DNA from 3 places in the Comamonas sp. 23 genome. Region 3 is predicted to be linked to each of the others. Evidence: predicted binding sites of a transcription regulator. Region 3 holds the regulator's gene; each other region holds the start of a gene.

Region 1 (6,893 bases), 130 kb from region 3:
GGCCAGCGGCGCGATCTGGGTGGACATGCAAAAGACAGGCGTCGATGTGCTGATCACCGCGCCGCAAAAGGGCTGGAGCGGCCCGCCTTGCTGCGCGATGGTGATGCTGTCCGAGCGTGCGCGCAAGGCCATCGAAGATACCAAGAGCAGCAGCTTCTCTTGCGACCTGAAGAAGTGGATGCAGATTGCCGAAGGCTACGAAAAGGGCCAGCATGCCTACCACGCGACCATGCCCACCGATTCGCTGGTGCAGCTGAGCAAGGTGATGCAGGAGGCCGAGGCCTATGGCCTGGACAAGCTGCGCAAGGAACAGACCCAGCTGGGCAAGGAAGTGCGCGCACTGCTCAAGGCGCGCGGCTTTCCGAGCGTGGCGGCGCCAGGTTTTGAGGCGCCCGGCGTGGTCGTCAGCTTCACCACCGACCCCGAGATCCAGAACAGCAAGAAGTTCGCCAGCGTGGGCCTGCAGACCGCCGCTGGCGTGCCGCTGATGTGCGACGAAGGGCCGGAGTTCAAGACCTTCCGCATCGGCCTGTTTGGCCTCGACAAATGGCATAACGTCGATCGCACCGTGGGCCATCTGCGCCAGGCGCTCGATGGTTTGGGTATCAAGGGTTAACTTGTGTTTTTAACGTGTTCTGCGCCTGCTATCCGGGTGCAGAATGCTGGTTTTTCTGAAGAACATTGGATTGGATTTCGCCATGAAAGCATTGACCGCCAGCGCCCTGTTCGCTGCCATCGCCCTGACCGCCGGCTTTGCCCAGGCACAAAGCAAGCCTGTGACGACCAAGAGCGGCCTGGTGTTTGAAAGCATCAAGGACGGCACCGGCGCCAGCCCCAAGGCCAGCGACACCGTCAAGGTGCACTACAAAGGCACCTTCCCCGACAGCGGCAAGGAATTTGACAGCTCCTACAAGCGTGGTGAGCCGATTGAGTTCCCGCTGCAAGGCGTCATCCCCTGCTGGACCGAAGGCGTGCAGCTGATGAAGGTTGGCGGCAAGGCCAAGCTGACCTGCCCGGCCTCCATTGCCTATGGCGCCCGTGGCGCGGGCGGCGTGATCCCGCCCAACGCCACCCTGAACTTTGAAGTGGAACTGCTGGGCATCAAGGGCCAGTAAACGCCGCTACTCACAAGCTAAAAAGCCTCCGCGTCTTGCTGGCGCGGAGGCTTTTTATTTAGTCGCTTTTACTGTCAGTGGGCATCAATGCGTCCTTGTTGCGCAGCGCTTCCACCAAGGCCAAGGTGCCCGGGTAGTCCGGAATCAGCCGGAGCGCAGCATTTTTGAGCTGGCCTAAGCGATCACGACTCTTGAGCGTGCCTTGTGCATGCAGCGTTAGCGATGCATCGACCAACTGCTGCAACTCATCTGGGGTCGGCTTGGCAAGCAGAGTCAAAGCGGAATAGCGTTGAAACGCGCGTTTGGCGGCCATGCGCTGCACACGGCATTCGGGGCAATGCACGCAGTCGGCGTCTACGTAAAACTGCAACACTTCAAACCAGTGTCTTTGTTCGGCCGCAAAAAAGATGAAGGGACGTTTGCAGCTACGACAGGTTTTGCGCATGTCGACATAGCACTCGCGCGGGAAGATGCTGAAATTCTGCTTGCTGGTATCCGCCATCAGCACCGATTCTGGAAAAATCTCCTCGGATTTATAGGACCAATGGCACTGCAAAATGGCCTTTTCTGAGACGCCTTGCACATGCGATGGCATGGGTGCACTTCCATAGCGCGGGTGCGGTACAAAGTCAGTTGACTGGCTGTGCTTTTTCTTTTTCATGTGCCTCATGTGCGGATGCTGTCCGGCTTAGTGTCGTTCAATCCCCAACCGCTTGGCCAGCCGCTGTAGGTTGGCGCGGTCCAGTTGCAGCTCGCGCGCGGCGGCGGCCCAGTTGCCGTTGTGGCGGGCCAGGCTGGCGCTGAGCAGCTGGCGCTCGTAGCGCTCCACCTGGGTGCGCAGGCCCAAGGTCTCGGCACTGGCTGTTAGCCCTCCGGCCACTTCGGCCATTTCGGACGCGCGCAGGGGCGCGATAAGGCCCGTTGCCTGCTGGCCGGGCGGCAGCGGTGCGGCGGCGGCGCCGTCCCACAGGTCTTCCTCGCCAATGCTCAGCATGCGGGGTTTGCTGCTGTCCTTGCGCTGGCCCAGGGTGCGGCTGAGCGCCTTGAGCACGGCGCGGCTGATGCAGTGCTCCAGCTCGCGCACATTGCCGGGCCAGGGGTAGCGCAGCAGGGCGGCCTGGGCGGCGGCATCGAGCCGCAGACCGCCCAGCTGCAGGCGGGCGCGGTTTTCTTCGAGAAAGCAGCCGGCGAGGACCAGGGTGTCGCTGTCCCGCGCGCGCAGCGGCGGCACCACGACCGGGTAGACGCACAGGCGGTGGTAGAAATCGGCGCGCATGCGGCCGGCCTGCACTTCGGCGGCCAGGTCGCGGTTGGTGGCGGCAATCACGCGCACATCGACCTGGTGCTCGCGGTCCGAGCCCAGGCGCTGCAGCTGGCCGCTTTGCAGCACGCGCAGCAGCTTGGCCTGCACCGACAGCGACAGCTCGCCGACCTCGTCGAGGAAAAGAGTTCCATGCTGGGCCTGCTCGAACTTGCCGCGCCGCTCGCTCAACGCGCCGGTGAAGGCGCCGCGCACATGGCCGAACAGCTCGCTCTCGACCAGGTTGTCGGGCAGGGCGGCGCAGTTGATGCTGACCAGCGGTTGTGCCGCACGCAGCGACTGCGCATGCACGGCCTGGGCGACCAGCTCCTTGCCGGTGCCGGTCTCGCCGGTGATCAGAACGCACAGGTCGCTGGCGGCGACCAGCGCAATGCTGCTTTGCAGCTGGCGGATCGCAGGGCTGGTGCCCAGGATCTGGCGGCTGCGATCCGCACCCGGGCTGCGCGGCGCCGGCGCGCTGGCGCTGCGGGCAGCCTGGGACAGCTGCTGCACCCGCTCGGCCGTGGCCACGGTGGCGGCAGCCAGGTTGCTGAAGGCCTGCAGCAGTTCGAGCGCATTGCCATCGGCAAAACGGTCGGGCTCCAGCGCATCCAGGGTCAACAGGCCCCAGGCCAGGCCCCCGGTCTGCAGCACGCAGCCCATGCAGTCATGCACATGCAGCTCACCCGGGGTGGTGATCAGGCCGTCATAGGGGTCGGGCAGGGGGCTGTCGGGCGCAAAGCGCATGGCCTGGCCAGCGGCCAGCAGCTGGGCCAGGCGCGGGTGCTCGGCCACCTTGAAGCGCCGGCCCAGCGTATCGGGCACCAGGCCATCGATGGCCACGGGCTCGAGCCATTCGCCGTTGAGGCGCAGCAGCGCCACTGCATCGGCGGGCAGCAGGGTGCGCAGGGCCGCAAGCAGGCGGCGCAGGCGCTCGCGCTCGGGCAGCTCCTGGGCCAGATCGGCCACCAGCGGAATGACCGCGTTGAGGATTTTGGAGGATGTCAAAACGACTCGGGGTGTCAAAAACACAGCATTTAGGTGATGTCAGTATGACTGCATGCATTGTGCAAGGTATTGATATTCCACAAACCCGGTGTTGGCACGCTGCATGCATTGTCAAGACCAACCACATGCAAGGAGAGTTAGATGCTGAGCGATAGCCAAAAACAGATCATCCAGGCCACCGTCCCGCTGCTGGAGACCGGCGGCGAGGCGCTGACCACACACTTCTACCAGATGATGCTGAGCGAGTACCCCGAGGTGCGCCCGCTGTTCAACCAGGCCCACCAGCAAAGCGGTGCCCAGCCCCGTGCGCTGGCCCATAGCGTGCTGATGTATGCCAAGCATATCGACAAGCTGGAGAACCTGGGTGACCTGCCCGCGCAGATCATCAACAAGCATGTGGCGCTGCAGGTGCAGCCAGACCAGTACCAGATCGTTGGCAGCTGCCTGCTGCGCGCGATCCGCGAGGTGCTGGGCGCCGAGATCGCCACCGATGCAGTGATCGATGCCTGGGCCGCTGCCTACACCCAGCTGGCCGACATCCTGATCGCTGCCGAGGCCAAGGCCTATGACGACATTGCCCATACGGAAGGCGGCTGGCGCGGTGCGCGCACTTTCAAGCTGGTGCAAAAGGTGGCCGAGAGCGCCGAGATCAGCTCCTTCTACCTGGAGCCGGTCGATGGCCAGGCCGTGATCGCCCACCAGCCGGGCCAGTACATCGGCCTGCGCGCCATCGTGGGTGGCACCGAGCAGCGCCGCAACTACTCGCTGTCGGCCCCGAGCAATGGCCGCAGCTATCGCATCAGCGTCAAGCGCGAGCCCGGTGGCAAGGTCTCCAACTACCTGCATGACCTGCAAGTGGGCGACACCTTGGAGCTGTTTGCACCGGCCGGCCATTTCACCTTGCAGGCGAGCGAGCGCCCGCTGGTGCTGATCAGCGGCGGCGTGGGCATCACCCCCACGTTGCCGATGCTCGAAGCCGCGCTGCAGACCGAGCGCCCCATCACCTTTATCCACTGCGCCCGGGACAGCGCCGTGCATGCCTTCCGCCCGCAGATCGATGCGCTGGCCCAGGCGCACCGCCAGCTGCAGCCGCTCTATGTGTACGACAAGGTGGCCGAGGGCGAGGCGGTGGCTGCCCAGGGCCATCTGACCGAGGACCTGCTGGGCCAGTGGCTGCCCGCCTCGCGCGATGCCGATGTCTACTTTCTCGGCCCCAAGCCCTTTATGCGTTCGGTCAAAGCCTCGCTGCACAAGCTCGGCGTGCCCGAGGCTCAGGTGCGCTATGAGTTCTTTGGCCCAGCCGAGGCGCTGGCCTGATCGCAAGCTTCTGAAGCGCTGAGGCGCGCGCCATCGACCGCGCCACATGCAAAAACCCGAGCCATGCTTGCCTTGAAAGGCCAGCGTGGGTCGGGTTTTCGTTTTACCGGGCCGCATTCTATGCAGCCCAGCGGGGGCGATCAGGCCAGGACTCAGTCCTTGTAATAGGCCTCGACCTTGCCCTTGAGCTTGATCAGCAGGGGCTTGCCCTTGCGGTCCACGGTCTTGCCGGCAGGCACCTTGACCCAGCCTTCGCTCACGCAGTATTCCTCGACATCCACGCGCTCGGTGCCGTTGAAGCGGATGCCGATGTCGTGGTTGAAGACCTCGCGCACAAAGTGCGGGCTCTTGGGGTCGATGGACAGGTGGTCGGGCAGTTCGGGGCGGGCAGTGGTATCGGTCATGGTTGGGTGCAGAAGAGAACGCGGCCCTGGGCCGCACAGGCCGCCATTGTCCACACTTTGTCGGCACCTCGCCCGGTGGAGGGAAACCCGCGGGCATGGCAGGCAAGCCGCGCAGTTGGCTGACTTGGCAAGCCCCGCTGCTTGCCGCTACAGTGGTCGCCATGCCTTTGCTACTGACCGACGAGCAGCAGCGTTTGCTGCGCCGCGCCAAGCTCACCCCGTTGCTGCTGCTGCTGCTGGTGGCCTTGCTGTTCATCGTGGCCAGCTGGTGCCTGGGCCAGCCCTTTGCGCAGTCACGCCACTGGCAGCTGGCGCTGCGCTGCCTGCGGGCGATGACCGAGGCGGGCATGGTCGGCGCGCTGGCCGACTGGTTTGCGGTGGCCGCGCTCTTCAAGCACATCCCGATACCGTGGATCTCGCGGCACACGGCCATCATTCCGCGCAACAAGGACCGCATTGGCGAGAACCTGGCCGTCTTTGTGCGCGAGCGTTTTCTCGATGGCGACTCGCTGGTGCAACTGGTGCGCACGCACCAGCCGGCCGACAAACTGGCGCAGTGGCTCAAGTCGCCCGCCAACGCCGAGCTGCTGGGCCACCAGGTGGCGCGCCTGGCCGCCGCTGCGCTGGCCACGGTGCAGGATGCGCAGGTCGAGCGCTTCATCAAGCTGGCGCTGCGCACCTTGCTCGGCCAGATCGATCTGTCGCAGTCGCTGTCCAAGGTGCTGGCGGTGCTGACGCACAACGGCCGCCACCAGGTGCTGCTGGCGCAGGCGCTGGACAAGCTCGTCGAGCTGCTGCACGAGGCCGAGACCCGCGCCCTGATCGCGCAGACCATTGCGCATTGGCTCAAGACCGAGCACCCGCTCAAGGAAAAGATGCTGCCCACTGGCTGGCTCAGCGACAAGGGCTCGGCGATGATTGCCAGCAGCCTGGAGCACCTGCTCGACGCCATTGCCGACAACCCCAGCCATGTGCTGCGCGCCAAGTTTGACCAGACCATGCAGGAATGGGTGGAGCGGCTGGCCCAGGACCCCGCCTGGCATGCCAAGGGCGAGGAAGTGCGCCGCTACCTGCAGCACGACCCTGCTGTGGGCCAGTATGTGCAGGAGCTGTGGCAAAGCCTGCGCGCCAGCCTGCAGGCCGACCTGGCCAACGAGCATTCGGCGATGGCGCGCAATGTGCGCGGCATGGGTCTGTGGCTGGGCAAGTCGCTGGCGGGCGACGCGGCGCTGCGCACCGCACTCAATACGCGCATGGAGCTGTGGGTGCGGGAGCTGGCGCCCGAGATTTCGCAGTTCTTCGGCACCCATATTGCCGACACCGTCAAGCGCTGGGATGCGCGCGAGCTGGGCGAGCTGATCGAGTGGAACATTGGCCGCGACCTGCAGTACATCCGCATCAATGGCACCTTGGTGGGCGGGCTGATCGGCTTTGCGCTGTTCTGGCTGGGCTGGCTGGTGAACCACCTGGGTGCGGGCTCCGTGTAGGTAAAACCGCAACAGTGGGCGGCGTCTATGCTTCACGCCGGCTTCACATTAGTGAACACTTCTTTATTGTTCTATATAATAAGAAGCATTCGCATTTGCTAAGCGTCAATCCACGTTCTTCGTTGCCCAGCCAGGTGGCGCCAGCCATCTCCATGCCGCACAGCCCGGCATGCACGCCAGGGCGGCCCAGGCTCAGCCCGTCCTGACCCTGCCGCGCCGCGACTGACCGCGCCAACCCCCCGCGAATAACCGCTGGCCCTGC
Region 2 (6,893 bases), 1.5 Mb from region 3:
GGTGGGCCTGCACGCTGGGCTCGCTGGCCTGAGCAAACAGGCGGCCGAGCTGACCGGTGCGGCTCATGCCATGCCACTGGTCACGCAGCCGGCTCGTGTTGAGGCTGAAGGGGAACTGCGCATCGCGCGGCACCGCCACCGGCTTCCAGGGCTGGGCATCAAAGCGCGCGCGGCCATCGCCGGTGGCAAACCGGCCATCGCTGTAGAGGCGCTGGCGCCCTTGGGCCGCGCCGCTGGGCAGCGGCCACTGCTGCGGGCCTTGCGCTTCCAGCAGCGCCCAGCTCAGGCCCGTGATGTCCAGGTCGCGCCCGCGCGTGCTGTCGCGGTGCTCCATCCAGATGGCTTCGCAGCCGCGCTCGGCCTGCTCGGTGTCATAGGCAAACAGGCTGGGGCGGCCAGGGCGCAGATGGCGCTCGAGCCGCTGGGCAAGCTGCACGCCAATCTGCCAGTCATGGCGCGCCTGGCCGGGCGCGGCCACCGCAGCGCGCACCCGCGATATGCGGCGATCGCTGTTGGTGACCGTGCCCAGTTTCTCGCCCCAGGTGGTGGCGGGCAGCAGCCAGTCGGCGTAGGCCGTCGTCTCGGTCTGGGCAAAGGCCTCCTGCACCACCACCAGCTCGGCCCGCTCCAGCGCACGGCGCACCATGGCCTGCTCGGGCAGGCTTTGCGCCGGGTTGGTGCAGGCAATCCACAAGGCCTTGATCTGGCCATCGGCTGCGGCCTCGAACATTTCCAGCGCCGATTTGCCTGGCAGCGCCGGCACCGCATCCACGCCCCAGTGCTGGGCCACCTCGGCCCGGTGCTGCGGGTTGGCCATGTCGCGGTGGGCGCTGAGCAGGTTGGACAGGCCGCCCACCTCGCGCCCGCCCATCGCATTGGGCTGGCCGGTCAAGGACAAGGGGCCGGCGCCGGGCTTGCCGATCTGGCCGGTGGCCAGGTGCAGGTTGATCAGCGCCGCATTGTTGGCCGTGCCGCTGCTGCTTTGGTTGAGCCCCTGGCAGTACAGGCTGAGCGTGGGCTGGCGCTCGCTATTGCTGCCCGGCGCATCGGCCCCGCCCCAGGCCAACCATTGGGCGGCCAGGTAGAGATCTGCCAGCGCCAGGCCGCAGACCTGGGCCACGCGTTCCGGCGTCGCTTCGCGCACGATCGCATGCAGCTGCGCAAAGCCGCTGGTGTGCGCATCGACAAAGGCCGCATCGGCCCAGCCCTGGGCCAGCATGATGTGCAAGAGGCCGTGGCAGAGCATCACATCGGTGCCCGGCTGCAAGGCCAGGTGCAGATCGGCCAGCTCGGCGGTCTCGGTGCGGCGCGGGTCAACAACGATGATCTTGCGCTCGGGATGGCGCGCCTTGGCCTCTTCCACGCGCCGGAACAGGATCGGGTGCGCCCAGGCCATATTGCTGCCGCTGATGAACAGGCAGCCGGCCAGGTCGATGTCTTCGTAGCAGGCCGGTGGCGCATCCGCGCCCAGGGTGGCCTTGTAGCCGGCCACCGCACTGCTCATGCACAGGCGCGAGTTGGTGTCCAGGTTGTTGGTGCCCAGCAAGCCTTTGACCAGCTTGTTGAACACATAGTAGTCCTCGGTCAGCAACTGGCCGCTCAGGTAAAAGCCCAGCGCATCGGGGCCATGGTCGGCGCGGATCTGCAGCAGCTGGGCAGCCAGGCTGTCCAGCGCCGTGTCCCAGCTGCGGGCCTCGGGTGCGGCGCCGCGCTGCAGGCGCTGCATCGGCTGCAGCAAGCGGCTTTGCCGCGCCAGCGCGGGCGCTGCCGTCAGGTGCAGGCTGCTGCCCTTGGTGCAGAGCTTGCCCAGGTTGGCAGGGTGCGCCGGGTCGCCGCGCACGGCGGTGATCTGCTGGCCGTCGGACGTGATGATCACGCCGCAGCCCACGCCGCAATAGGGACAGGTCGATCGGGTCTCTTGCATGGGCGGCTCCGTCCGGTGGGGCAGCCTTAAGCGGCCACGGAGGATGGCGACGGGCTGCAACTGGAGGCGGCAGAACCGCAGCGCCCCAGGCCCACCGGCCCTGCTACAGGCCGGGTCTGCGCCAGCGCATGCCCGGCCAGCTCATCGGCGCGCAGCTGTACCGCGCTGCCCTCCAGCCGTACCGCAAAGCGCGGGGTACAGCCCTCATCGGGGGCAGCGGCCTCGCCGGTGGCCAGTGCAATCGTCCAGTTGTGCAAGGGGCAGGCCACGCTGCTGCCAAACACCAGGCCTTGCGACAAGGGCCCGCCTTTGTGCGGGCAGCGGTCGAGCAGCGCAAACACCTCGCCGCTGGCGGTGCGGAATACCGCCACATCCAGGCCCTGGGCGCGGGCGACGCGGCGGGCGCCCAGCACCGGAATCTCATCGATGGCGCAGATGGTGATCCATTCATTCATGTCGGTCTCCTGGTGGCGCAGCATCATGCGCCGGCGGTGGTGAGGGGTGAGGAAAGGGCTGGCAGCGCAGGCGTAGCCTGCAGTGGGGGCAGCACCGGCAGCGGCTGGAACTGGCGCAGATCCACAGCCGCCTTGTCGGTCTCGAACCAGGGGTCGGGCTCGCCTTCCAGCGCCTGCTGCAGCTGGGCCCACAGCGCCTGGCGGCCAGCGGCATCGTCCAGGATGCGGCGCTTGACATGGTCGAGCCCCACGCGGCTCACGTAGTGCACCGTGCGCTCCAGGTACCAGCCCTCCAGCCGGTACAGCTGCATGAAGGCGCCGGTGTACTCCAGCACCTCCTCGGCGGTCTTGAGCTTGGTGAGAAAGTGCGCCACCTCGGTCTTGATGCCGCCGTTCCCCGCGATGTACATCTCCCAGCCCGAATCCACGCCGATGATGCCGACATCCTTGATGCCCGATTCGGCGCAGTTGCGCGGGCAGCCGCTGACGGCAAACTTCACCTTGTGCGGCGCATACATGCGCCACATCGCGCGTTCGAGGTCCTTGCCCATCTGCGTGCTGTCCTGCGTGCCCATGCGGCACCACTCGCTGCCCACACAGGTCTTGACGGTGCGCAGCGCCTTGGCATAGGCATGGCCGCAGGGCATGCCTATGTCGTTCCACACCCCTTGCAGGTCTTCCTTTTTCACGCCCAGCAGGTCAATGCGCTGGCCGCCGGTCACCTTCACGGTGGGGATCTGGTACTTGTCCACCACATCGGCAATGCGGCGCAGCTCGGCGGCCGTGGTCTCGCCCCCCCACATGCGCGGGATCACGCTGTAGGTGCCGTCCTTTTGGATATTGGCGTGGCTGCGCTCATTGATAAAGCGGCTTTGCGGATCATCGCGCGCCTCCTTGGGCCAGGTGCTGATCAGGTAGTAGTTGATGGCCGGGCGGCAGCTGGCGCAGCCATTGGGCGTCTTCCATTCCATAAAGCGAAAGACGCTGTCAGTCGTCAGCAGCCGGTGCTCGCGGATCGCATCGCGCACCGCCTGGTGGCCGTGCTCCGTGCAGCTGCACATCGGTTTGGTCTTGGGCGATGCCGAATAGTCGCCACCGACGGTGAACATGATGATCTGCTCTACGAGGCCGGTGCAGGAGCCGCAGCTGGCACTGGCCTTGGTGTGCTTGCGCACCTCGTCCAGGGTGAACAGGCCCTTGTCCTTGATGGCCTTGCAGATGGCACCCTTGCTCACGCCATTGCAGCCGCAGACCTCGTCGCCATCGGCCAGTGCGACGGCCTTGTTCTGGCCCTGGTGGCCGGCATCGCCCAGGTTGGATTCGCCAAACATCAGCTTGTCGCGGATATCGGCCACGCTGCGGCCTTCGCGCAGCAGCTTGAAGTACCAGCTGCCATCGACCGTGTCGCCATAGAGGCACGCGCCCACCAGCCGGTCTTCCTTGATCACCAGCTTTTTATAGACGCCTGAGTAGGGGTCGCTCAGCACGATCTGCTCGGTGCCCTCCCCGCCCTGAAAATCCCCGGCCGAGAACAGGTCAATGCCGGTGACCTTGAGCTTGGTGGAGGTGAGCGAGCCCTGGTAGCGGCCAATGCCCATCTCGGCCAGGTGGTTGGCCAGCACCTTGCCCTGCTCAAACAAAGGCGCCACCAGCCCGTAGGCAATGCCCCGGTGCGCCGCGCACTCGCCCACCGCATAGATGCGCGGGTCGGTGATGGTCTGCATGGTGTCGCTGACGACAATGCCCCGGTTCACATGCAGGTGCATGGCCTCGGCCAGCGCCGTGTTGGGGCGGATGCCGACGGCCATCACCACCAGATCGGCGTCGATCTCGCGGCCATCGGCAAAGCGCAGCGCGCGCACCCGGCCTTCGGCATTGCCCAGCAGCTCCTGCGTCTGCGCCTGCATGAAAAACTGCATGCCCCGCTCGATCAGCGATTTCTTCAGCAGCTGCCCAGCCTGATCATCGAGCTGGCGCTCCATCAGCCACTCACCGGCATGCACCACCGCCACCTGCATGCCGCGCTTCATCAGGCCGTTGGCCGCTTCCAGCCCGAGCAGGCCGCCGCCAATGACCACTGCATGGCGCCAGTGCTGGGCCGCATCGATCATCGCCTGGGTATCGGCAATATCGCGGTAGGCCAGCACGCCCTGCAGCTCCTTGCCGGCAATGGGCAGCATGAAGGGGTTGGAGCCGGTCGCCAGAATCAGCCGGTCGTAGTCGGCCGTCACCGCCTCACCATCGGCATTGCGGGCATGCACCACGCGGCGGGCGCGGTCCACCGCATGCACCGTGCAGCCGGCATGCAGGCGCACGCCATGCGTCTCGTACCAGCGCCAGTCGTTGAGCACGATGTCATCCAGGGTCTGCTCGCCCGCAAGCACTGGCGACAGCAGGATGCGGTTGTAGTTGGGGTGGGGCTCTGCGCCAAATACCGTTATCTCGTACAGATCCGGCGCCAGCGCCAGCAGCTCTTCGAGCGCACGCACACCCGCCATACCGTTGCCAACCATGACCAACTTGATTTTTTTCATAGCGTTTCCCGTGGGCAGCACAAAAAAAAAGACGTCTAGGCGCCGCATGCCAGGCATGCGCGCATAGACGTCTTTGTCTTTGGACGGCAGCGCCACTGTGCACCGCCACCCGGTGGCCGCCATGGCCACGCCAAGGACTATGCAAGTTCCATACCAAGTTGACATGCGGGGAGCGCCCAGCAGCCGAACTCAGCGCTGCACATTTTTTGTGCGGCTCAGGCGCCGCCTCGCCTCATTTGCGTGCACAAAAAAGGCGCTCCATATAGAGCGCCTGTTGCTAGCTAAGTAGGCTTTATCAGGCCACCTTCTCCACATGGGCCTGGCGGGTGTAGAGAAAGTCGATCACCGCCTTGCGGCAGGCCTGGTACTGCGCATCCTCGGCCAAGGCGACCCGGTTGCGCGGGCGGGCCAAGGGCACCGGCAGCACCTCGCCAATCGTCGCAGCAGGACCATTGGTCATCATCACGATCTTGTCGGACAGCAGCACGGCTTCGTCCACATCATGGGTCACCATCACCACGGTGCTGCGCGTGCGCGCAACGATCTCCAGCAGCTCGTCCTGCAGCTTGGCGCGGGTCAAGGCATCGAGGGCGCCAAAGGGCTCGTCCATCAAGAGCACCTGCGGCTCCATCGACAGCGCCCGGGCAATGCCCACGCGCTGCTTCATGCCGCCCGATATCTCGCCGGGGCGCTTGTGCGCTGCATGGGTGAGGCCCACCAGTGCCAGCGCGGCATCGGTACGCGCAGCCAACTGGGCCTTGCGCTCACGCCCGCCAAACACCCGCTCCACCGCCAGGTGTACATTGGCCCAGCAGGTGAGCCAGGGCAGCAGCGAATGGTTCTGGAACACCACGGCACGTTGCGGCCCCGGCCCCTTGATCTCGCGGTTGGCGCAGAGCAAGGTGCCTTCGCTGGGGCTGGTGAGGCCGGCAATCAGGTTCAGCAAGGTCGATTTGCCGCAGCCCGAGTGGCCGATCAGGCTGACAAACTCGCCCTGGGCAATCTCCAGGTTGATGCCCTGCAGCGCCTGGAACAGGCCCTTGGCGGTCTTGAAGCTTTGCGCCACCTGCTGGATCTCGATGTACTTGCCCTGGGGCGTCGCGGGAATGTTGGGCGTATTGGGCGTCATGCCTTGACCTCCTCAAAAGTGAATGCCGAGGCCAGGCGGATCAGCGCCCATTCCAGCAGCAGGCCGACCAGGCCGATGACAAAGATCGCAATGATGATGTTCTTGACATTGAGGTTGTTCCACTCGTCCCAGACCCAGAAGCCAATGCCCACGCCACCGGTCAGCATCTCAGCAGCGACGATCACCAGCCAGGCGGTGCCGACTGCCAGGCGCACGCCCGTCAGCATATAGGGCAGCACGGCGGGGAAGAGGATGGTCGTGGCAATCTTCCATTCGCTCAGGTTCAGCACCCGCGCCACATTCATATAGTCCTGCGGCACGCGCTGCACGCCCACCGCCGTGTTGATCACCATCGGCCAGATCGAGCAGATAAAGATGGTCCAGATTGCCGCCGGGTTCGCGCCCTTGAACACCAGCAGGCCAATGGGCAGCCAGGCCAGCGGCGACACCGGGCGCAGCAGGCTGATCACCGGGTTGAACATGCGCGAGAGAAAGTCAAAGCGGCCAATGACAAAGCCCAGCGGAATGCCGACCAGTGCCGCCAGCCCAAAGCCGATGCTCACCCGCTGCAGCGAGGCCAGCACATTCCAGCCCACGCCCTGGTCATTGGGGCCGTTGCGGTAGAAGGGATCGCGGAAGATCTCCTGCGCCTGGGCCCAGGTCTCCTGCGGGCCCGGAATGCCGGGGTTGCCCTGGGCGACGATGGACCACAGCACCAGCAGCAGGCCAAAGCCCAGCACCGGCGGCAGCAGGCTTTGCACCAGCGCGCCAAAGCGCTGCTGCCAAAGGGCAGCCATATCGCGCTTGGCGGCGGCAGGCACGGCAGGCGTGGCAGCAGCAGGCTGGCTGCC
Region 3 (6,893 bases):
CCAGCTGCGTGCCAAGGGCTTCAAGCCCGGTGACGACTGCTGGCCCACCGACAGCGACAACCCGCTGGCCAAGAACTTCTACAACGGCGACTACATCGGCGATATTGCCCAGGCGTTCCTGGCCAAGCAGACCATCGAGGCCGATGACCGCGCGTTCACCGCCAATGGAGATGTCGAGGATTACGACAACATCCGCAACTTTGCGGTGGCCTACCTGCGCAACGAGCAGGACAAGGACCTGCAGGCCTTCAACCTCAAGTTTGACGAGTACTACCTCGAATCGAGCCTGTACCAGAACGGCCATGTGGACGAGACCGTCCAGCGCCTGATCGCCAGCGGCCACACCTATGAGCAAGATGGCGCGCTGTGGCTGCGCACCACCGACTTCGGTGACGACAAGGACCGCGTGATGCGCAAGTCCGACGGCACCTACACCTACTTCCTGCCCGATGTGGCCTACCACACGCAAAAGTTCCTGCGCGGCTACGGCAAGGCCGTCAACATCCAGGGCACGGACCACCACGGCACCATCGCCCGCGTGCGCGCCGGTCTGCAGGCGGTCAATGTCGGCATTCCCCAGGGCTACCCCGACTATGTGCTGCACACCATGGTGCGCGTGGTGCGCGGTGGTGAAGAGGTCAAGATCAGCAAGCGCGCCGGCAGCTATGTCACCTTGCGCGACCTGATCGAGTGGACCAGCAAGGATGCGGTGCGCTTTTTCCTGCTCTCGCGCAAGCCCGATACCGAGTACACCTTTGATGTCGACCTGGCCGTGGCCCAGAACAATGACAACCCGGTGTTCTACGTGCAGTACGCCCATGCGCGCATCTGCTCGGTGCTGCGCGGCTGGCAGGAGCAAGGCGGCGCTGGTCTGCCTGCGCTGAGCGGCATTGACCTGGGCGCGCTGCAAGGGCCGCAGGCCCAGGCGCTGATGCAGATGCTGGCCCAGTATCCCGAGATGCTGAGCAACGCCGCGGCTGGCAATGCGCCGCACGATGTTACGTTCTATCTGCGTGACCTGGCCTCGGCCTACCACAGCTACTATGATGCAGAGCGTATCTTGGTGGATGACGAAGCCACCAAACTGGCCCGTCTGGCACTCGTGGCAGCGGTCGCGCAGGTGCTGCGCAATGGCCTGGCCGTGCTGGGTGTGAGCGCACCAGAGCGCATGTGATTTTGCGAACAAAGGTAATAACTGCAATGCGACGACATCAACGTGGTGGAACCATCCTGGGCCTGATCCTGGGGCTGCTGGTGGGCGTGGGCGCGGCCTTGGCCGTGGCCGTGTACGTCACCAATGTGCCGGTGCCGTTTGTCAACAAAGGTGGCGTGCGCGGCGAGGCCAAGGACAAGGCCGAGGCGCAGCGCAACCAGAACTGGGACCCGAACTCGCCGCTCTATGGCAAGAACCCCGCGCGTGCGCCCGCGGCTGTGGCACCGGCCGCTCAGGGCGTGGTGGTGCCTGAGCCGCCGCGCACGGTGGCTGACAACGCCCCCGCGCCAGTGGAAAACAAGCCTGCCAAGCCCGAAGTGGTGCTGCCCGATACCACCAAGCCCGCTGACAAGCCGGCAGACAAGACCCAGGTCGCAAAGCTCGACCCCAAGGCCGGCCAGGGCGCCGATCCGCTGGGCGATCTGGCCAAGTCGCGCAGTGCCGATGGCACCGACGGCTTCCAGTACTTCGTGCAGGCCGGTGCTTTCCGCAGCCAGTCCGATGGCGATGCACAGCGCGCCAAGCTGGCGATGATGGGCTGGGAAGCGCGCGTGAGCGAGCGCGAAGTCAATGGCCGCACCGTATACCGGGTGCGCGTGGGCCCCTTCAACAAGCGCGATGATGCCGATGGCCTCAAAGGCAAGCTCGATGGCGCCGGCGTGGATGCGCAAATCGTCCGCGTGCAGCGTTGAACTTTTGGCGGTGCAGGGCACTCCTAACCGCAACTTGTCACTGGAGTTAACAAAACATGAAACGTCGTGAGTTTTCCACTTTGGCGGCTTCCGCTACTGCCGCCTCGGCGCTGAGCCTGCCTTTTGCCACCGGCGCCAACGCACAGGCCAAGTTCAAGGAAGGCAAGGACTACCTGAAGCTGGCCAAGCCCGTCACCCCCGATGCGCCCGCTGGCAAGGTCGAGGTGATCGAGTTCTTCTGGTACAGCTGCCCCCACTGCAATGCCTTCGAGCCGCAGTTTGAAGCCTGGGCCAAGACTGCCCCCAAGAACCTGCAGATCCGCCGCGTGCCCGTGGCCTTCAACAACACCTTTGTGCCCCAGCAAAAGATCTACTTTGCGCTGGAGTCGATGGGCCTGATCCCTGACGTACATGTCAAGGTTTTCCGTGCGATCCACGTCGAGCGCCAGCGCCTGAACAAGGACGACGAGATCTTCGCCTGGATGGACAAGAACGGCGTGGACCTGGCCAAGTTCAAGGAAGCCTACAACTCCTTCAGCGTCGCAGGCCAGGTGCGCAAGGCCACCCAGCTGCAAGAGTCGTACGGCGTCGAAGGCGTTCCATCGCTGGGCGTGGCGGGCAAGTACTACACCGACGGAACCCGTGCCGGCTCGATGAGCAACGTGCTGCAAGTGGTAGAGTTCCTGGCTGCACAAGGCTGAGCGGATTCCCCAACGCTTGAGACAGAGCCCGCGCACGCGGGCTTTTTTGTGCCAGAAACGGCCTAACGCTCCAGCATGGCTACAATGGGGCAGAGCAAGATTCATGCCTTATGAGACACCGTATTTTTAACTCTTTGTTGGTGGCAGTGGCCCTGGCCGTGCCGCTGCTGTCGCACGCCGAGCGTGCAGACCGCACCAAGCCCATGAACATCGAGGCGGACGATGGCCGCCACGATGAACTCAAGCAGACCAGTGTCTTCACGGGCAATGTGGTGGTGACCAAGGGCACCATCATCATCCGTGGCGCGCAGCTGACCGTGAGCCAGGACCGCGACGGCTTCCAGCACGGCGTGGTGACTGCTGCGCCGGGCAAGCTCGCATTCTTCCGCCAAAAGCGTGACTCGGCCCCAGGCGCGCCTGACGAGTTCGTCGAAGGCGAAGGCGAGGTCATCACCTATAACGGCCGCGATGACACCGTGCACTTTGAGCGCCGCGGCGAGTTGCGCCGTTACCGCGAGACCACGTTGACCGACCAGGTCAGTGGCCCGCTGATCGTCTACAACAATCTGAGCGATACCTTCACGGTCTCCGGCCAAAAGGGCGCCCAGGCGGCGGCCGATCCCAAGCCCGGTGCGCCCAAGAAGGACCGCGTCCGTGTGATCCTGACGCCCAAGGCCGATGGCAAGGCAGACGACAAGGCCAGCGCCCCGGCCAAGCCCGCTGCCGATGACAAGACGCCATTGCGCCCCAGCACCCAACTGAACGACGGAGCCAAGTGACCGTGGCAGAAAACTCGTCGACCATTTCCGTCAACGCCCGGGTCGCCAACAGCGACCACCGCAGCCAGCTGGAGGTCTTGCACCTGGAGAAATCCTATGGCAGCCGCAAGGTGGTCAAGGACGTGTCGCTGTCGGTGCGCAAGGGCGAAGTGGTGGGGTTGCTAGGCCCCAATGGCGCGGGCAAGACCACCTCGTTCTACATGATCGTGGGCCTGGTACGCAGCGATGGCGGGGATATCCGCATCGATGGGCAGTCGGTGGCCAATATGCCGATCCACCAGCGCTCGCAGCTGGGCCTGTCCTACCTGCCGCAGGAAGCCTCGATCTTTCGCAAGCTCAGCGTGCAGGACAATGTGCGCGCCGTGCTGGAGCTGCAAAAAGATGAGCATGGCAAGCCGCTCTCGCGCGCCGAGGTCGAGCGCCAGCTCACCGCGCTGCTGCAGGAGCTGCGGGTCGAGCACCTGCGCGAATCACCGTCAGTCGCGCTGTCCGGCGGCGAGCGCCGCCGGGTCGAGATCGCCCGTGCGCTGGCCACCCAGCCCCGTTTCATCCTGCTCGACGAGCCTTTCGCCGGCATCGACCCCATCGCCGTGATCGAGATCCAGCGCATTGTCGCCTTTCTCAAGGAGCGCGGCATTGGCGTGCTGATCACCGACCACAATGTGCGCGAAACCCTGGGTATCTGTGACCATGCCTGCATCATCAGCGATGGCAAGGTGCTGGCCGCCGGGACGCCGCAAGAGATTGTGGAGAACGCAGAGGTCCGGAGGGTGTATCTGGGTGAACATTTCCGTATGTGACACCGCACGCCTTGGCGGGCGTGCCAGCCAAGATGCCGTCCCGCGCTGCGGGGCCGGCAGGGCTGATCCGTTGCCAGCTGCCCCAGCCCGTGTGGAGGCGCAGCCATGATGCCGTCGCTGTCGCTGCGCGTATCGCAGAACCTGACCCTGACCCCCCAGCTGCAGCAGTCGATTCGCCTGCTGCAGCTGTCCACGCAGGAGCTGACACAGGAAGTCGAGCAGATGCTCGACGAAAACCCGTTTCTGGAGCGCGAGGGCGATGAGGCCCCCGAGGCTGAAGCCGGTAAAGAAGCCGCTGAATCTGCCGAAGCTGCAGACGCTGCAGACGCAGCCGACAAGGTTGCCGATACTGCTGCCAGCACCGACACCAACAACAGTAGCGATTTCGAGCCCGAAACCTCCGACCAGCCGCTGGATTTTGGCGCGGGCAAGGAAACCGGCGTCGATGCCGAGGCCGCTGCCGGCGATTCGGCATCGGACTGGGAAGAGTGGGGCGGCGATCTGCCCGCCCGCTCCAGCGCTGGCGATGACGACGACGAGACGCCGATGTCCGACCGGCGCAGCGAGCACCTGAGCCTGCAGGATGTGCTGCACCGCCAGGCCTTGTCGCTGCGCCTGTGCCAGGAAGACCGGGCCGCGCTCTACTTTCTGATTGAATCACTGAACGACGACGGCTACCTCGAAGAAACGCTGGCCGAGCTCGCGCAAAGCTTTGGCGATGCCTCGGACCCCGAGCGCTACGAGGCCCTGCTGCACCACCTGACCGTGGCGCTGCGCTTGCTGCAAAGCCTGGAGCCGATTGGCGTGGGCGCGCGCAACCTGTCCGAATGCATGCAGCTGCAGATCAAGGCCCAGCAGCGCCTGTTGGATGAAGAGGGCTCGGACACGCCCGAGGCCGATGCGCTGGCGCTGGAGACCGCTTTGCTGGTCTGCCAGGAATCGCTGGAGCTGCTGGCGCGCCGTGATGTGCGCAAGCTGGTGCAACTGACCGGATGCAGTGATGCCGCGGTGCGCAGCGCGCTGGCGCTGATCGCCAAGCTCGAGCCCCGCCCCGGCCGGCCCTATGCCGATGTGGACCGCAACACCATCATCCCCGATGTCATCGTGCGACCCAGCAATGAGCGCGGCCTGCCGGTGCCCGGTTTCAGCGTGCAGCTCAATGCCGAGGTGATGCCGCGCCTGCGCGTGCAGGATGTCTACGCCAATGCCTTGCGCAGCCACAAGGGCAGCGAGGGCCATGGCGCGCTGCAGCAGCGGCTGCAGGAGGCGCGCTGGTTCATCAAGAACATCCAGCAGCGCTTTGACACCATCTTGCGCGTCTCGCAGGCCATCGTCGAGCGCCAGCGCAATTTCTTTGTCCATGGCGAGCTGGCGATGCGCCCCATGGTGCTGCGCGAGATTGCCGATGAGCTGGGCCTGCACGAGTCCACCATCAGCCGCGTGACCACGGCCAAGTACATGGCCACGCCGCAGGGCACGTTCGAGCTCAAGTACTTCTTTGGCTCGGGCCTGGGCACCGAGACCGGCGGCAGTGCGTCGAGCACGGCGGTCAAGGCGCTGATCAAGCAGCTGCTGGACGAGGAAAGCGCGAAAAAGCCGCTGTCGGATGCAAAAATCGCCGATCTGCTGCAGGCCCAGGGCATTGAATGCGCGCGCCGCACGGTGGCCAAGTACCGCGAGGCGATGCGCATCCCGCCGGCCAGCCTGCGCAAGGCGCTGTAAGCGCAAGCAGCCAGGGCCCATAAAAAAACCGCAGTTGCGTTAGGCACTGCGGTTTTGCTTTGAGACGGAGCCGCTTTACTTTGGCCACAGCCACCAGATGAACAAGGCCAGCACGGCCAGCATCAGGCCAAACTTGGTGAGCTTGTAGGCCGTCTTGTTCCAGGCCTTGAAGCGGCGGCGGTACTGGCCCATGTAGAACGAGATCTTGAAGATGCGGCTGATGAAGCCGCGCGGATCGCCTTCGTTGTTGGGCGAGCTGGCGGCAGCGACCACATGCGTGCCCAGCCAGCGGTTGAGCCACTGCGCAAAGCCATTGGTCATCGGGCGCTCGACATCGCAGAACAGCACGATGCGGTTGCCTTCGGAGCGGTTCTCGGCCCAGTGCATGAAGGTCTCGTCAAAGATCACGCCTTCGCCCTCGCGCCAGCTGTAGGGCGTGCCATCGACCTCGATCATGCAGCGGTCATCATTGGGCGCCAGCACAGCGAGGTGGTAGCGCAGCGAGCCCGCATAGGGGTCGCGGTGCAGGTTGAGCTTGGCGCCGGGCGGCAGCTCGGCAAACATGGCCGCCTTGATGCCGGGGATGGACTGCACCAGCGCCGTGGTCTTGGGGCACAGCTCCATCGCAGACGGGTGGGCCTGGCCGTACCACTTCAAGTAGAAGCGCTTCCAGCCGGTCTTGAAGAACGAGTTGAAGCCCGCGTCGTCGTTGTTGGCTGCGGCCTTGATCTGCATGGCCTGGTGCAGACCGATGGCCTCTTCGCGGATCTCGCGCCAGTGGGCCTGCAGCGGGGCCAGGTCGGGGAAGGTGCTGGTGGGCAGGTAGGGCGTGCGCGGTACCTTGCTGAACATCAGCATGAACACATTGAATGGCGCCGTGAACGTGGAGTGGTCAAACAGCTGGCGCAGCAGCTTGTGCCGCACCTTGCCACGCAGGTGCATGTAGAGGCCGCAGCCAAAGAAAAGCAGCACCAGGGCCAGAACGA

What was found. The regulator sigma-54, encoded in region 3, starts transcription at its own class of promoters, with help from an activator protein. The targets are predictions, from matches to a motif close to TGGCANGNAANCTGCTTT.
Region 1: hmpA (NO-inducible flavohemoprotein) is a predicted target of sigma-54. The motif match lies at 3,516-3,533, and genes of this name have one in related genera.
Region 2: nirB (nitrite reductase large subunit NirB) is a predicted target of sigma-54. The motif match lies at 5,052-5,069, and genes of this name have one in related genera.

The regions. Positions count from the first base shown of each region.
Region 1 covers NZ_CP187127.1:678,052-684,944, forward strand. Annotated here, with positions in the region: gene ACPEE1_RS02990 (pyridoxal-phosphate-dependent aminotransferase family protein) at 1-616, shown strand, start outside; gene ACPEE1_RS02995 (FKBP-type peptidyl-prolyl cis-trans isomerase) at 699-1,115, shown strand; gene ACPEE1_RS03000 (zinc-ribbon domain containing protein) at 1,174-1,776, opposite strand; gene norR (nitric oxide reductase transcriptional regulator NorR) at 1,804-3,423, opposite strand; gene hmpA (NO-inducible flavohemoprotein) at 3,565-4,740, shown strand; gene ACPEE1_RS03015 (DUF3297 family protein) at 4,893-5,144, opposite strand; gene ACPEE1_RS03020 (DUF445 domain-containing protein) at 5,306-6,631, shown strand.
Region 2 covers NZ_CP187127.1:4,331,514-4,338,406, forward strand. Annotated here, with positions in the region: gene ACPEE1_RS19545 (nitrate reductase) at 1-1,924, opposite strand, end outside; gene nirD (nitrite reductase small subunit NirD) at 1,951-2,379, opposite strand; gene nirB (nitrite reductase large subunit NirB) at 2,403-4,913, opposite strand; gene ACPEE1_RS19560 (ABC transporter ATP-binding protein) at 5,209-6,042, opposite strand; gene ntrB (nitrate ABC transporter permease) at 6,039-6,893, opposite strand, start outside.
Region 3 covers NZ_CP187127.1:811,781-818,673, forward strand. Annotated here, with positions in the region: gene argS (arginine--tRNA ligase) at 1-1,174, shown strand, start outside; gene ACPEE1_RS03600 (SPOR domain-containing protein) at 1,201-1,905, shown strand; gene ACPEE1_RS03605 (thiol:disulfide interchange protein DsbA/DsbL) at 1,962-2,606, shown strand; gene lptA (lipopolysaccharide transport periplasmic protein LptA) at 2,717-3,385, shown strand; gene lptB (LPS export ABC transporter ATP-binding protein) at 3,409-4,185, shown strand; gene rpoN (RNA polymerase factor sigma-54) at 4,291-5,907, shown strand; gene ACPEE1_RS03625 (aspartyl/asparaginyl beta-hydroxylase domain-containing protein) at 5,983-6,893, opposite strand, start outside.